2 regions of the Ferruginibacter lapsinanis genome follow, and region 2 is predicted to be linked to the other one. Evidence: riboswitches for the same ligand, from Rfam matches in the RefSeq annotation. Region 2 holds a riboswitch; the other holds the start of a gene.
What was found. A riboswitch is a leader RNA that binds a small molecule or an ion and turns the genes downstream of it on or off. The one in region 2 is predicted to bind thiamine pyrophosphate.

Region 1 (8,087 bases), 340 kb from region 2:
AGTGCTCCTGTTACAGATTTCTTAACTGCTGAGCAACAGGAAAAAATTGTAAAAGACACGATGGTTGGTGGCGCTACTTTGACTGCTTTAATCGGCACCTCTGCATGGTATGCTCCCGGAGCTGCAGGTGCTGCAATGGTTGAGGCTATTGTACGTGACGAGAAAAAATTATTCACTGCCTGTGTAGCTTTAGATGGCGAATATGGACAAAAAGATATTTGCTTAGGCGTTCCCGTTATTATCGGTAGAAACGGCTGGGAAAAGATCCTTGACTTTAAATTGAATGACGCTGAACAAGCTGCTTTCAACAAAAGTGCAGATGCAGTAAGAAGCATGAACGATGTGTTGAAAACATTATAAATTAAGAACCTGATAAATTAAAAGCCCTGCAAATGCAGGGCTTTTAATTTATCAGACTAAAAAATAGAATATGAAAATCTATGTAAGAAATATGGCTTGCGAAAGCTGCAAAATGGTTGTTAAAGAAGCTCTGGAAGAACTTAATATTTCGCCAATAAAAGTAGAACTAGGGGAAATAGAAACCAAAGAGCCTATTTCTGATGACAAAAAAAGGAAACTGAACAACAGGATCAAAAAAGTTGGGCTAGAATTATTAGAAAAAAAACAGGGTGTATTAATAGAGAAGGTAAGAAAGGTTATGATAGACTACGTCTACAATTCTGATGAGAAACCCAATATCAAGTTCTCTGTTTTATTAAGTGAAAAATTAGGGCATAGTTATACTTATTTAGCCAATTTCTTTTCAGAAGTTGAAGCTACTACGATAGAGCAGTATATTATTTCTTTAAAAATTGAACGAATAAAGGAATTGATCATATTCAAAGAACACTCTTTTTCTGAAATTGCAGATATGCTGCATTATAGTAGTGTTGGGCATCTGTCTACACAATTTAAAAAAGCGACAGGATTAACCCCCACACATTTTAAAGCATTAAAGGAAAAAAGAAGAATTACTATTCAAAATATTTAGGTGGTTTTGTAGGGACTATGATTTTAATTAGACAAATTTTTGTGCCGTTATTAAACAGCATTATGTCTATTACAAAAATTACTTCACCTCCTTCCCTTCCTTATCAATATAATATGTTCGATTGGTTTCATCTTTCACCCATGCCATACCCGATTCAAAATTTTGTGCATCTAAATAAATTTGAGGTATCACCAATTTGCCATTCGGATCAATATACCCGTATTTTCCATTAACTCTTACTTTAGCCAATCCTTCAACAAAACCACCTACAATGTCATATTGAATAGGTATTACCAACTTACCTGTATTGTCTATAAATCCAAATTTATTTTGCTTCATTACCCACGCCCTGTTGTAACTAAACCCGGATGAAAAATCGTCGTAGGCTGCGTAAAAAAGCTCCTTGCCTGTTGAATCGATCATCCCTTTTTTATTATCCTTCCTGAAAACTATTATCCCGTTATCATAATCATAAGGCAACATGAGATACTTTGCCGGAGTAATGATCTTTCCGGTGGCAAGGTCTACTAATCCGGATTGGTCAGAACCTTTATACATGTACATAGCCAGTGCTGAATTTGTTTTATCAATACGATATATTGTATTGAACTGAGGTTTTGTAGTAACTACACCTTTTGTATTGATAGCACCCAATAAACCTTGTTCATCTGTGAAAACCCCATAACCTTGTTGAAAAAAACTGATATTCTTATACTTCGGCTGAACAATCCACTTTAGTGTACGATCATCCATCAATCCAACTAAATTATTCTGACCAACGATCAGTAAATTATTTTGTGTAGGTGATATCAGCGAATAATCAAACGGAAGTAACTCTTTAAAATTTTTATCGATCAACCCAACCTTTCCATTTTTACCTACCACAAATTTTTTGCCATCTACCCTGTAATTATAAATAAACATCCCTTCTGGAACGGCAAATATTTTTCCTTCGGTATTATAATAAAATTTTTTGTTGAGGGTATCGGTGGCCATCGCAAACCAACCATTACTGAGGTCTCCGAAAAGTTCCTTGTAAATAACCGGAACTACCTCTTTCCCGTTTCTGTCAATGACTCCTCTTACTGTGGTTCTTACTAATTTCCCTTGCTTCAGTTTAACACTGTCAACGAATTCCTTAGTAACCGTTGCAAAGCCATGCTTAAAATTTGTAATGGAATAATAAATCGGCGGAGTAATTTCTTTACCTTTCTCATCTACCACTCCTTTCAAACTATATGTTTTGCTAATAATTGAACGCCCCTCAACAAATGAAGAAGGCTTGTACAAATATTTTGGTTCTACAATCACCTTCCCTGTTTTGTCTTTAAAACCCCAAAGACCTTTAGCATTTTTAAAGGCGATAAGATCTTGACTTTGAACTGATAGGAGTAAACCTAAAACTGTTGTAACAAACAACCCGATTTTTTTCATAAACAAAAATAATCTTCAATTATAAATGACATTGAAAATAAAGACAAAATCATTTACTAAGCATACCCGTATATGGGTATTTTTATGAAAAATCATTTCTTCGTGCTACCTGACAGAAAAATCGCAAACGGCTATCTTGCGGAGGGATTTAATAATTTATATTGCAAAGAATCTAATAAAACATCCAAATTCTTTATTAAATATATTTTTGCCAGATTCCACTGACTGTCTGTTATTTCATCAGATTGAGCCAATATAACAATTGGACATTTTTTTGCAGTAGTAACAAGTGTTGTTCCATTAATATAAATCTGTGGAATACTAAAATAAATGTAATTATTGTTTATCCAAATTGTCCATTCAAAATTATAATTCACAAATTTATCGTCATTTACACTGTCGATATTATTTACAGGCACTTTATAACCTGAATAAAAAACAGCCTTACCAGCGATCATACCGGCCTTTCTGTTTGTTACTTTGATAACATCTTCATTATTAAAAAAAGATCTGTCAAACCATAATAACACTCTATCAAACAACTGTTCTTTACCCAAAGGAATTTGATTAATTACCTTATCATACCTCATAGGCTTATCCTGACCAAATGAAAGTTCAATAATAATAAGACAACTGAATAATAAAAAGAATCTCATATATTCTTATTAAGAACATTACATAACACTACAGCCAGAAAATTAACCGCTTCACATTTTTCAAAAAAGACTTTTCAAATTTCTAAGCTTTTCTAATTGGAGAAATATTTGCTTTTGAAATTTGCTCATGCCCTTCATTATTACGGCATGTCTTTCTTTACTTTTTTTGATTACTGCGTGGATCTTATCTGTAACAGTGGAGTGAAAACCAACTACATTACTTCCTTGTAATTTTTGTTTAATTAGATGATGATACATAGAATTATTTTTTACGGATTTATAAAAAAGATTCCACAAAATATAGCACATAAACCATGCCTGAATAACTAAAGATGCAAAATACATAGATACTCTTTTATATGCCTGCAAAAACAACTTGAACACACGACAGCAGTGCCTCACAAGGCTTTTTTCCTGTCACATAGTCAGCATATTTATAGTCAATTTTTAATAAAAATCCATCCAAGTAATAGTGTAACATTGGCATCATTTTACCTTCTGAACAGTCCTTGATCAATGAATGCTAAACATCCCTCCACAACCGAACATTACAATCCAACATATACATCATTTTAGTAATGCCATAAAAAATACTCAATTTATTTTTTATCTTACTAACTTTGAAAAATTAAATGCACGGGGTGCCAGAAAACAAGTGCTGGCTGAGATAATACCCGAAACCTGATTTGGATAATGCCAACGTAGGGATGCAGTACTTCAACACTCCATTCTTTTTTGACTTTCCATTTCTCTCCGTGTATTTTTTGTAAAAAAAATAACACCATGGAAGTACAAAAAAAAGTTTTTGAATTAATCCCCAAAACACAACAAAACTGGCAAGAAAGACCAGAATGGTTCTTTAACCGTGAGCACACCGACACCTATGAGCAATGGTATGAAGGAAGATACAAACGTGCGGAGATCTGGCAAAAAAAAGTAATGGAACAGTTGGTATCAAAAGACAAGCGAATTAAAACATTACTTGAATTTGGTTGTGGCACTACTCGTTTTACAAGATGGTGGAAAGAGATAGGCATCAAAGCTACCGGCGGAGATATTTCCCCGCTTATGCTTTCACAGGCAATTCATTTATTTGATGGCGACCTCGTGATGGCAGACTCTCATCATATGCCGTTTAAAGATCATACTTTTGACGCCTTGGCTTTTATTACCACTTTTGAATACTATAAAGATCCGGTAAAAGTGATACGGGAAGCAACAAGAGTGGCAAAATATGGAGTGGCAATGGGAATGATGAACAGGAATTCTCCAAAGGTATTACGCAGGCGAGTTCAGCAACTGTTTGGGAAAAATCCATTTTATGTTACCGCTACATTTTATACCCCAAAAAAACTTACAGCAATAATTGATGAAGCCTTAAAAGGAAGAGATTACACTATTGAGTGGACTTGTACAGGATTGCCAAAATGGTTTCCTGTTCAACAATGGGGATTGCCTTATGGAGATTTTTTCGGTTTGTATATCAAGTTAAATGATGTTAAATGATATGAAAGGCAAACTGGGAAAAATAAGCAATACCGACTTTAAAAACATTGTGCAAAAAAAGTGTGGCTACAAAAGAAATGAGGTTAGTGTTGGGCCGCAATTCGGCGTAGATGTATCTGTTATAGATCTTCCCGATGGTATGGTCCTGGCAAGCACAAGCGATCCCCTCTCTCTTATTCCATCATTAGGCTTACAGGAATCTGCATGGTTGTCGGTACACCTGATGGCTAATGACATGGCTACCACAGGATTTGCACCCATGTATGGACAATTTGTGTTAAACCTTCCTGCAACTTTTTCAAAAGAAGATTTCAGTACCTACTGGAATTATATTCATAGTTTTTGTGCAGCAATTAAAGTTGCTATTACAGGTGGGCATACAGGTTTTATTGAAGGACAAAATTCCACTATTGCAGGTGGAGGCACTTTTTTCACAGTTGCTCCAAAATCGCAGGTACTTACTTCACAACAAGCTAAACCAGGCGATGCCATTTTAGTTACTAAACAATCTGCACTTACTGCTACTTCAATACTTTCCTTGAGTTTCCCTGAAACTGTTAAAAATAATCTCGGAAACGAAGTCTATCAAAAAGCCTGCGATTTATTTTATGAAACATCTTCACTCAAAGATGCTTTAACAGCAGTAGGCATCTTAAATAGACATGAAGACATAACAGCGATGCATGATGTGACTGAAGGGGGAATACTAGGAGCTATCTATGAATTAGCTTCTGCATCAGGGAATGGAGCTGTTATTTTCAAAGATACTATCCCAACCGGAGAAGTACAGAAAGCAGTATGCAACTTATTTTCTATTGATCCTCATTACTGTGTAGGTGCAGGAGCAATGATCATAACTTGTAAACAAGAAAGTGTATCCCTTGTAATTGATCGATTGAAAGCAGAAAATATCCTTTGCTCTTTTGTTGGTGAGATCAAAGAAAAAAAACATGGCATACAATTGATAGAAAACAATGAAGAAAAAGCATTGATTTACCTGGAAGACGACCCTTATTGGTCGGCTTTCGTTAACGCATGCAATAAAGGATGGAAATAAATAAAAGAAAAATACATGCAGGAATTTATTTGGTAATAGACCCTTCAATAGACGAGGCCATATTATTGAATAAACTAAAATTGATCGCAGAAGAACCGATCGCAGCTGTTCAAATTTGGGATAACTTTTTAGCAGACCAGCACATTGAAGAATTTATCAAAACAATAACAACAATATGCCATAAAAAAAATATACCTGTGTTGATCAACAATAACTGGAAATGGCTGCGATCGACCGAATTGGATGGCGTGCATTTCGACAAGCCCCCTGACAATATCGACCAAATCAGACAATCGGTCAAAAGGCATTTTATTTGTGGGATAACCTGCAATAATGATTTAAGCTTAGTGCATTGGGCAAACCAAAACCATATAGACTATATTTCTTTCTGCTCTGTTTTTCCTTCATCAACCAGCAATAGTTGCGAATTAGTGACATTTGAGAACATTGCCAAATGCAAAGAGATAACTGCAATTCCTGTTTTTTTAGCAGGAGGAATTACCTTGGAAAATATGCCAAAACTGAAAGACTTACCATTTAATGGCATTGCTGTGATCTCCGGAATTATGAATTCAGCAACACCGAAAGAAACAATAAAAAAATATACAGAACTTTTAAAATAAAATAAAATGAATATTGAAACGATAAAAAAATTATGTTGCCCTTTTGATAAAGCCGATATAGAGCTAACTATCATCTCTCAAGACATACACAAAAATGTAATGGAAGGTTTTTTCACCTGTAAAGAATGTGACCGCATATACCCTATCGTAAAAGGAATTCCTATTATGAGTCCTGATGAATACCGTGAATTTAAATTGGAACAGCCTTTAATTGAAAGCTGGAAACCTCTATTAAAAAATAAAACGTTTGAAAATTTCCGTTTGATAACTGATGAAAACTCCACAGTATAAAACAGTTGAAACTAGTACTATTGTAGCCATGCCTAATAAACCGAATGTTACTATTGATATGAGGGCTTAATAGATTTTATAAACAGTCGGCAAACGGAATCAGCTATCTTAGATATTTACCACACCAACAATCAAACTGTTCTTTATATTTTTCCTGGGCAGTCTTAATGATCTTAGTAGTATCATTTATTGATTCTAACTGAAAATTTTCTTTGAGCCAACTTTTATACAATTCGTGGTGCAAACTTTTTTCATAAGTGTTAGTGTCTTTATAAAAAAAAACTTTGTCTATATCTACAGAAATAGGAGTATCAAAAGTGAGTAGTTGCATTAAAGAAAAAATATCTTCAGCTACTACATGAACACCTCCTTCATCTCCAAAAACCACCACAGGCATTGTATTCAATTTGCGATCTGTTCCATCATCCCACAAAGAATAAACGGCTATTGGGCTGCCATCTGCAAATGGCATCAATTGATTTAGAAAACCTTCCTCTTTAGACAAATATTGTATCGGGAATCGGCCTTCTGCAAAAAGTCCAAAACCATTAGAGTATTTGTAATATTTATTTTGAAAATCCAATAAGGAGATCAGTTCCTGAGGAGGGTAATATATACCAAAATTGTGCTCAAAATCGAATAATTCCATATTGATTGGTGATAACGTATTAGTTAAATATCTATCCAACCAAATAGAAGCCGGATACCTATGCCTGTATTTTTTCTAAAGATAGTCTTAACAAATCAACATATAAGCGCTCTTTTAAATGCTATATAATACAATTTCAGCCTCTTTTCTCCACAATTTCTTATACATAAATGCCGAAAGTATTTTTTGGTACAGTTTTGGTGTAAATCTGCAGATATTTAAACCAATATTCATGAAATTCATTCTTGCAGCGGTTTTACCCGTTTTAATTTCTGTAAATAGTTTTGCTCAACGTAATAGAGTAGATGACGCCGATACCGAAAATTTTCTCCGTTTTGGTGGAAAAGTGGGCTTTAATCTGAATAAAACTCCCGGTCAATCTTTTAAAAATAGTTTTCACTATAATTACCAATTGGGTGGATTTGTTCAGGTCAATTTCAGCAGACGTTTCGGATTGCAACCTGAAGTGAATTTTGTACAGTCTACTACTACACAGACTACCGAGCTATCTGATATTTTTGATGATGCATTTCGTGATGGCACACAAATAAGAAAACCTTTCAATTATTTGGAAATACCTTTATTGGTAAATATGAATGTGGGACAAAGCAGGCATGTGAAATTACAATTTGGACCTGCATACAATATTTTACTCAACAAAACTCCTGAAGCCATAAAGAACAATACCATCACCAATTTGTATAAGGATGGTGAACTAAGTGCCATCGGTGGCTTGTGGATACAAGTGCCTTTTATTAATATTGGAGCCCGTTACAAAATGGGGTTAACTAAAGTAACTTCTTTCGACAATACACAAAGCTGGAATAACAGAGCAATAGAAGTAGCAGTCGGTTTTACATTTTAATGCTTACCTTCTATC
Region 2 (8,087 bases):
TTGGCCGTAGCATTTAACCATTTATTGAAAACATATGCTCCTTCCAGCTCTACACCCAGTCTGTAACTTTTAGGGATATTTATTCTTGTATAAGCCCCTACATCATTAATATTTCCAACTAATACCAATTGGTCCTTATATCGCATGTAGTAAACTGTTGCACCAAAACTGTAATTTGTTTTTCTTTTTTCAGCGCCTAATTCAAAATCGTGTAGCTTTTCGGGAACAGGCTTTTTGGCTGTATTGATCTCGTAGTCATCTCTGTTAGGTTCTTTATTTGCGTTGGCATATGATAAAAATACCTGCCAGTTATTAGCATTATAGGTAATACCAGCTTTAGGATTAAAAAAGTTGTAATTGCTTTTAACTATTAAAGCCGGATTTTTTCTAAAACCATTAATGGTGTAATCTACATTTCTGTATTGCACATCTACAAAAGTTTGCCAATGCTGGTTAAGCGTTTGTGTCCATTTTGTATACAAAGAAAAATCTTTTTTAGTTGCAGTTAAATCGTACCAGTGATAATTAGGTGTAACCGGAACCTGTGCCCAGATAACTTCTCCAAAATGTTTTGCGTCATTTTGGTTGTATCCGCCACCAATCGTTAACTGTGTGTTTTTCTTTTCATGTTGCACAGAAAAAATAGTTCCATATTGCTTATTGTTTGGCCAAAGCCTTCTAATAAGATCTGTAGAAGAGATAGTTGTATTACCAACGGTATAATCAGACAAACCATAATCAGCTAACGCTTCGCCGGCTTTATATTCTTCCCAATATCCGCTTCCGTTAACTAAAAAAACAGCCGTACTCAGTTTTAAACTATTGCATATTTTTTGATTGTAAAAGAACTGGTAATGTGTTTGTGTATAATTATCTGTTTGATTGTTGTAAGGTTCTCCGGGCTTGTCTGTTCCGCTGCTATTATATGTTCGGTTTGTATTTAATAAATATTCCGGTACCCCGTTCCATGCCTGGTAGGTTTTTTCTTTGCCTGAAAAAATATTCAATCTAAATGATTTGTTAGCATCAACATAAGCAGTGCTTGTGTAAAATGATTTCAGATCACTTTTAGCTCTGTCAATATATCCGTCGCTGCTTACTTTGCTGAGCCTGGCATCAAAAGTGAAATGTTTATCTAATATACCTGTACCAAATTTGATTGTATTTTTCCATGTATTAAATGAGCCATAACTATTGTTAGACTCAGTGTAGTTTTTTTCAATGATCTCATTGGTAGAAATATTTACCGAACCTCCAAAAGCACCAGCTCCATTGGATGAAGTTCCTACACCTCTTTGAATTTGTATATTACTGGCAGAAGAAACAAAATCAGGCATATCAACAAAATAACTGATTTGGCTTTCGGGGTCATTGTAAGGAATGCCGTTCAATGTTATATTGATACGGGTGGCGTCAGATCCTCTAACCCTGAAATTTGTATATCCAACACCATTTCCTGCATCAGAGTTGACTACAACTGATGGGGTTTGGTTAAGAATAAAAGGAAGGTCCTGGCCAATGTTATTCTTTTCAATTTCTTTTTTGGAAAGATTGGTTTTTGCAAAGGGGGCCTTTTCTGTTGCCCTGACAGCTGATACTTCAATAGGTTGTAAAAAGGTAGTGTCGCCGAGCTTCTCCTGCGCCTTGGCCAAAATAATGGAGAATGAGCACAATACTGTACTGATAAATACTTTTTTCATTAAAACGAGATTTGTGCTGAACATCCGGATTATGATCCGATGTAAAAGAAAGGTATCTCCCTTCGCAGGTATTATCCTGAGCAGGTTATACGGGTTTAATCTCAGCCTCATTCAAGAAGCACCCCGGAAATTCAGTCGGTTATAAAAACATTTGCAAAACAAAGGTATAGTAGTTTTTGAGTTAGTGGTAATTTTTTCTACGATATCGTTATCATTCTATCAATACAAATAAAATTATAATATATAAATAATTAATAAACAATAAAAATAAAAATAATTCACTTTTTCTTTCATTATGTAGAAAATAAAAAATATTTTTACATCACACAAGAGTCTAGCTTAATCCTCAAGACGAAATTTCCCTTAAAAAAATTTCGTTCATATCCTCTCCCGAGCAAACAATCCATTTGTTTGAAAAGCCGCCGTAATTAATTTCCCTTTATTCTGTAGAAGAGCCGTTAACCTTATTAAACATTTTAATTATGAAAACTTTTCTACCTTCAGTTATTTTACTGACTACCCTTGTGTTTTTTTCTTCACACGCTAAAGCTCAAAACACTGATCTGCCTAATCCAAATAAGAATATCAAAGTGTTACCTGCGGGTTCATTTGTGATAGCGATGGATAAAACTTATCAGGCAAATCCAGGTTATTTCAACATCAAAACATATGGTTTACTTGTAAACCTTATGAATGGTGGTATCAGACTTCGTTGGGTGATTGATTCAGGTAAAGTGCATGGTGCCGCAGATTTTTCTGTATTGGCTGAAAAAATTACTCCTAGTTTTGTTGCAGCTGGCACAACACCTAAAGACTTTAAAGCCGGTCCATTTGTGATCACTCCTTCAGACACCGCTCTGGCTAGATTATTTATAACGATTTATAATAATTCTATGACACCGGTAAATAAAATAAATGTTTACAGAACTACTGCTCCTGTAAATGTGAATGTACGTTATGATCTTACCGCTGTTAAACCTAAAGCTGCGGTCTTGAATGACGGTGGTAAAGGTTCAATTCAGATAGCTTACATGACTGCTGCTTCAATTCCTTCTACCAATTACAAAATTCTTGATTCGGCCGTTAATCTATATAATGGCTGTTATACTTTTGCCTCTGAACCGCATAATGATGGTGGTGGAAGTTTTCCTATAGCACGTATAGTGGATTCTCTAAGAGATTTTGTTCAGAAGGGAGGAAATTTTCTTGCAGAATGTGCGGCTATTGAAACATATGAAAATGTTAGTCATTCACAATCCTCTCTGGGAATTGATGTATTAAATAATGCTATCAAAACGAATATAAATTATGCCAATCCTGATCTTTCCTATGCTCAATTTGATGGTATATTTACACCAGAGCAAGGCGGTTCTTGCCAATCATGGACAAGGAAGTCAGGTAGTGTGGCTTTGAATAATTTTTATCCTGTTATCAATGGTAGTACCGCTGCTACGGATTCTGTATTTGGTGCAACAGTATCAAAACATAGGTCTGGTAAAGGGGGCTTGATCTTTTATTTGGGTAACCATAGTTTCTCAGGTAATACAGATGATGATATTAATGGTATAAGATTGTATATGAATGCGTTCCTTACTCCTGCCGCTTATGGTAATTGCCCTTTGTATCAATGTGACGGAAATGGACAGTGTGGACCTTTACCGGTTACACTAAAATCATTCAAAGCTAAAAAATTGAATTTGCAACAAGTGCAATTGAATTGGTCAACAAGCACAGAATTGAATGCGAAAGAGTTCATCATTGAAAGATCTTTTGACGGAATTAGTTTTGTGGGTATTGGCAGAGTAAATGCACAAGGATACAGCAGCACAGAAGTTGCGTATGCATTTCAGGATCAGTCTCCGAAAAACGGATACAACTACTATCGTCTAACAGAGATCAGTAATGACTCTAAAGTTAGCTACTCTGAGATCGTTTCTGTTTATTTCAGCGGTAAAAATTTAGGCTTAGAAGTTTATCCTGCACCGGCTCGTGAGTCAATCACAGTTGATATGAACAGTTTCTCTGCAACTAACAACCTGATCAGTATATTTGACTTAACAGGAAAAGCAATGATCAACAAATTAAAAGTAAATAGCAATTCAGTTAAAATAGATGTAAGAGCTTTCCCTGCCGGAACTTATATTCTAAAAGCTGTTGATGCCAACGGAACTATGCTGCAAAGCAAATTCTCTGTAATCAAACATTAATAATCACACACTCTACTTTATAAAGATGCTGCATGTAAAAATGCAGCATCTTTTTTATGACTATTTACCAAATGCCCATTGTATGAAATCGGGGAAAGCATTACTCCATTCTCTATGCCCCTGTTTTCGGGTAATCGCTTTTGTATAAATAATGTCAGACGGGGCACAAACGTTTTTAGTTTTGATCAATGCTATTAGATCTTCGGTATGATTGATAGTGATACTATCCTGATACCGGCTGCCATTTTCATTCGTATCATCTCCATAAAACCAATATTTTAAGTGAGGCTTTTTTCGGGAAGAGCTTATTTTATTAAAAATAATTCTGTCCGAATTATCCGAGTAGTCAGGGCTCTCTGTTGATTTACTACTGAAGCCAAATGTGCCTGAAAAAACACCCACTTTATCGATTTTATCTGCATGATCCCAGGCTATATCAAATGCTGATAAGCCACCTAAGTCACAACCTGCAATTACCACCGATTTGAATTTTCGTACACCTGATTTCTTTTTTATAAAACTGTACAATTCATTGTCAATAAAGTCAGCATATTTATCAGCTTTGTTCCCTTTGTTTTGATAACCGGCATAACCTGCTACGCCATATTCCTGTGATTTGTCAAGAGTGTGTATAGCAACAATTATGAGGGGAGAAATTAATTTTTTCCTGAAAAGGCTATCAACAATTTCTGTCACTCGTAGCTTTTTAATATCCTGGCCATCATTCAATAACAATAAGTTCAGCTCTTTTTTATCTTCCGGTATTGGGGTGCTGATGATCGTAAGCTTGATATGCTCCTGTAAATGTCTGCTATAGATCTCGTCGTTTTGTTCTTTGGTCTTCTTCTTACAAGCACTCATTAAAAATGAGGAAAGTATAAGCAGCAACAATATTTTATACATATTTTTCATACGATTCATTTGTTTAACGAATGTATAATATTTAGCTGGAATGGTATATGTATGTCGATTGACGGGAATTAATTTCATCGATAATTGTATATTATTTGGTGGCGAGTCTGTAAACCCTTACCTTTGCACCGCGAAGTAGAGCAGCGGTAGCTCGTCGGGCTCATAACCCGAAGGTCACTGGTTCGATCCCGGTCTTCGCAACTAAAAAATGAAGGCTCGAAAGAGCCTTTTTTATTCTTAGCAAGTTGCCGATCAACGCTAAAGAATTTGATTACCTCCTCTCAATTCTTATAGCCAGATACGTGTGCCTTGCAGTTAAACGGTTATAAATGAAATCAGGATTTGTAAATATTTTTGGTAAACCTAATGCAGGTAAAAGCACCCTTTTAAATGCTTTAATGGGGGAGAAGATGGCCATTGTGTCGCATAAAGTGCAAACTACCCGTCATCGTATAAAGGCTATTTTAACATCAGATGAATATCAAATAATTTTTTCAGACACTCCGGGTATCATTGAGCCGAAATACAAACTGCATGAAAAAATGATGCAGGCTGTAAAAGGTAGTCTGGAGGATGCGGATGTTGCACTGTTGATCACAGATGCAAGAGAGAATCCCGAAGAAAGTCATGCAATTTTTTCTGCGTTGAAATTAAAAATGCCGGCATTGGTTATTTTAAATAAAACTGATAAGGTTAGTGAAGAAGATATAGCCAAAGCCACAGCGTTTTTTTTACAACAAACTTATTGTAAGCAGGTAATAGCCATTTCAGCACTTAAAAAGAAAGGCATAGAAGAACTATTGACAAGCATTGTAGCTTTATTGCCTGAAGGAGCGCCGTTCTACGAAGGAGATGATATTAGTGATCTGCCTACAAAATTTTTTGTAAGTGAATTGATACGTGAGAAAATATTTTTATTGTACGGAGAAGAGATCCCTTACCATGCAACTGTATTGATACAAGAGTTTAAAGAAAAAACTACCCTGATAAAAATACAGGCAGATATAATTGTACAAAGAGATACACAGAAAGGTATTATTTTAGGAGAAGGAGGGAAAATGATCAAGCAATTAGGAACATTGGCGAGGAAGGATATAGAAGAGTTTTTAAATAGCAAGGTATTTCTGGAATTGTTTGTTAAAGTGCGTCCTAAATGGCGTGACAATGAAATGCAGTTGAAAGAATACGGATATTGAAATTGAGTTTTAAATAAATATTTACGTTTTACGAATTTAGATCTGCGAATGAAATACCAGCATTCGATTTTAAAAAATTCGTAAATCGAAATTCACAAATCGTAATTTATTATGGGTTTTACAGTAGCAATAGTAGGCAGACCAAATGTTGGCAAAAGTACATTCTTCAACAGAATGTTGGAAGAGCGTAAAGCCATTGTAGATGATATCAGTGGTGTAACAAGAGATCGTCAGTATGGCGTAGCAGAGTGGGCGGGTAAATCTTTCAATGTGATTGATACAGGCGGTTTTGTTCCTAAGAGCGAAGATATTTTTGAAAGAGAGATCCGTAAGCAGGTTGTAATTGCATTAGAAGAAGCAGATGCGATCATTTTTATGGTAGATGTTGCTACAGGTATTACCGATCTGGATGATTCGATGGCACAAATGCTGCGTAAGACTAACAAACCTGTTTTCTTAGTCGTTAATAAAGTGGATAACCACGACAGGCTTTTAGAAGCATCTGAATTTTATAGTTTAGGTTTTGATAAGATCCATTTCCTGTCTTCGATCAGCGGAACCGGTACAGGAGATCTGTTAGATGATGTAACAGCCTTGATCGTAGAGCCAGAAATCATTGAAGAAAAACAATTGCCAAAATTTGCGATCATAGGTCAGCCCAACGTAGGGAAATCATCCTTACTAAATGCCCTTACTGGACAGGAGAGAACGATCGTAAGTAGCATTGCCGGTACAACTAGAGATACAATTCACACACATTATAATCTTTTCAACAAAGAATTCATTCTGATTGATACCGCTGGTATCAGACGTAAAGCAAAAGTAAATGAGGATCTTGAATTTTACTCTGTTATCCGTGCAATTAAGGCTGTTGATGAGGCAGATGTTTGTTTGTTGTTATTAGATGCGGAAAAAGGGATTGCAGCCCAGGATCTGAGCATTTTTGCCATGGCGGTTAAAAAAGGAAAGGGGATTGTTGTGTTGGTGAACAAATGGGATGTAATGCCAAAAGAAACGAATACAGCTCGTGATTATGAAATAGAGTTAAAGAAACGATTTGCTCCGTTTAGCGATCTTCCTATATTGTTTATTTCTGCCACCGAAAAGATAAGGATCATGAAGGCAATGGAAATGGCGTTGGAAGTATATGACAACAGGCAACAAAAAATAGCTACCTCTAAATTAAATGATGTTATGCTAAAGGCGGTGGAAGCATATCATGCGCCGGTAGTAAGAGGACATCAGGTAAAAATAAAATATGTAACACAATTGCCTGTAGTAGTTCCTTCTTTTGCTTTTTTCTGTAATTATCCGGATGATATAAAAACGCCGTACAAAAATTATTTAGAAAATAAACTGAGAGAAAATTTCAAGTTAACGGGGGTTCCAATCAGGATTTTCCTTAGAAAGAAGTAAAATCACTGCAGATTTTGCCTGTTTTATCCCCAAAATATGATAATGTTAATAAAATAGTTGCTAAATACTTGTATAATTAAAAAAAGTGATTAGTTTTGCACCGAATTTTTAAAAACTCAAAAAAAACAAAAAATGAAAAAATTATTTGCTATTCTTGCTGTTGCTGGTCTTATGACTGCTTGTAACAACGCTGAAACAACTGTTGACGCTGCTGCTGATTCAGCTAAAAATGCTGCTGCTGCTGCTGATTCTTTAGCTAAAGCTGCTGCTGCTACTGCTGATACTGCTAAAGCTGCTATCGATACTGCTGCTAGCAAAATGAGCGCTGTTGCTGATACTGCTAAAGCTGCTGTTGATAAAATGGCTGCAACTGCAAAAGAAGCTGCAAAACACTAGTTTTTTATAAACGATTTCTTGCTAGAGTCCCCTCGATTTATCGGGGGGATTTTTTATTGAAGGGCTATCAATGCAGATAATTTCTTATTACAATAAAACAGATTATCAATAAAAATAATATCAAAAGAATGGCCAGGTAAGTATAGGGTTGTTCTTTCCACCGACGTTTATCTTTCTGACGCTTAGATTTGGCTATATGTTTTTGCAGATCACGGTTTAATTGATCAACATAGAGGTTGAGATTCTTCTTGCCTTCCAGT

Region 1: it holds a riboswitch for thiamine pyrophosphate, as region 2 does, so the genes downstream of both, LK994_RS09965 (class I SAM-dependent methyltransferase) here and LK994_RS08540 (TonB-dependent receptor) in region 2, are expected to answer to the same signal.

What each region holds. Positions count from the first base shown of each region.
Region 1 covers NZ_CP086063.1:2,326,143-2,334,229, reverse strand. The annotation lists gene mdh (malate dehydrogenase) at 1-360, shown strand, start outside; gene LK994_RS09980 (helix-turn-helix domain-containing protein) at 431-991, shown strand; gene LK994_RS09975 (WG repeat-containing protein) at 1,070-2,425, opposite strand; gene LK994_RS09970 (DUF4468 domain-containing protein) at 2,557-3,081, opposite strand; TPP riboswitch at 3,709-3,806, shown strand; gene LK994_RS09965 (class I SAM-dependent methyltransferase) at 3,865-4,587, shown strand; gene LK994_RS09960 (AIR synthase family protein) at 4,589-5,644, shown strand; gene LK994_RS09955 (thiamine phosphate synthase) at 5,635-6,267, shown strand; gene LK994_RS09950 (Trm112 family protein) at 6,274-6,558, shown strand; gene LK994_RS09945 (hypothetical protein) at 6,662-7,207, opposite strand; gene LK994_RS09940 (porin family protein) at 7,440-8,072, shown strand.
Region 2 covers NZ_CP086063.1:1,988,826-1,996,912, forward strand. The annotation lists gene LK994_RS08540 (TonB-dependent receptor) at 1-1,700, opposite strand, end outside; TPP riboswitch at 1,741-1,836, opposite strand; gene LK994_RS08545 (T9SS type A sorting domain-containing protein) at 2,183-3,907, shown strand; gene LK994_RS08550 (alpha/beta hydrolase) at 3,968-4,897, opposite strand; tRNA gene LK994_RS08555 (tRNA-Met) at 4,949-5,020, shown strand; gene era (GTPase Era) at 5,149-6,015, shown strand; gene der (ribosome biogenesis GTPase Der) at 6,127-7,431, shown strand; gene LK994_RS08570 (hypothetical protein) at 7,564-7,827, shown strand; gene LK994_RS08575 (hypothetical protein) at 7,895-8,087, opposite strand, start outside.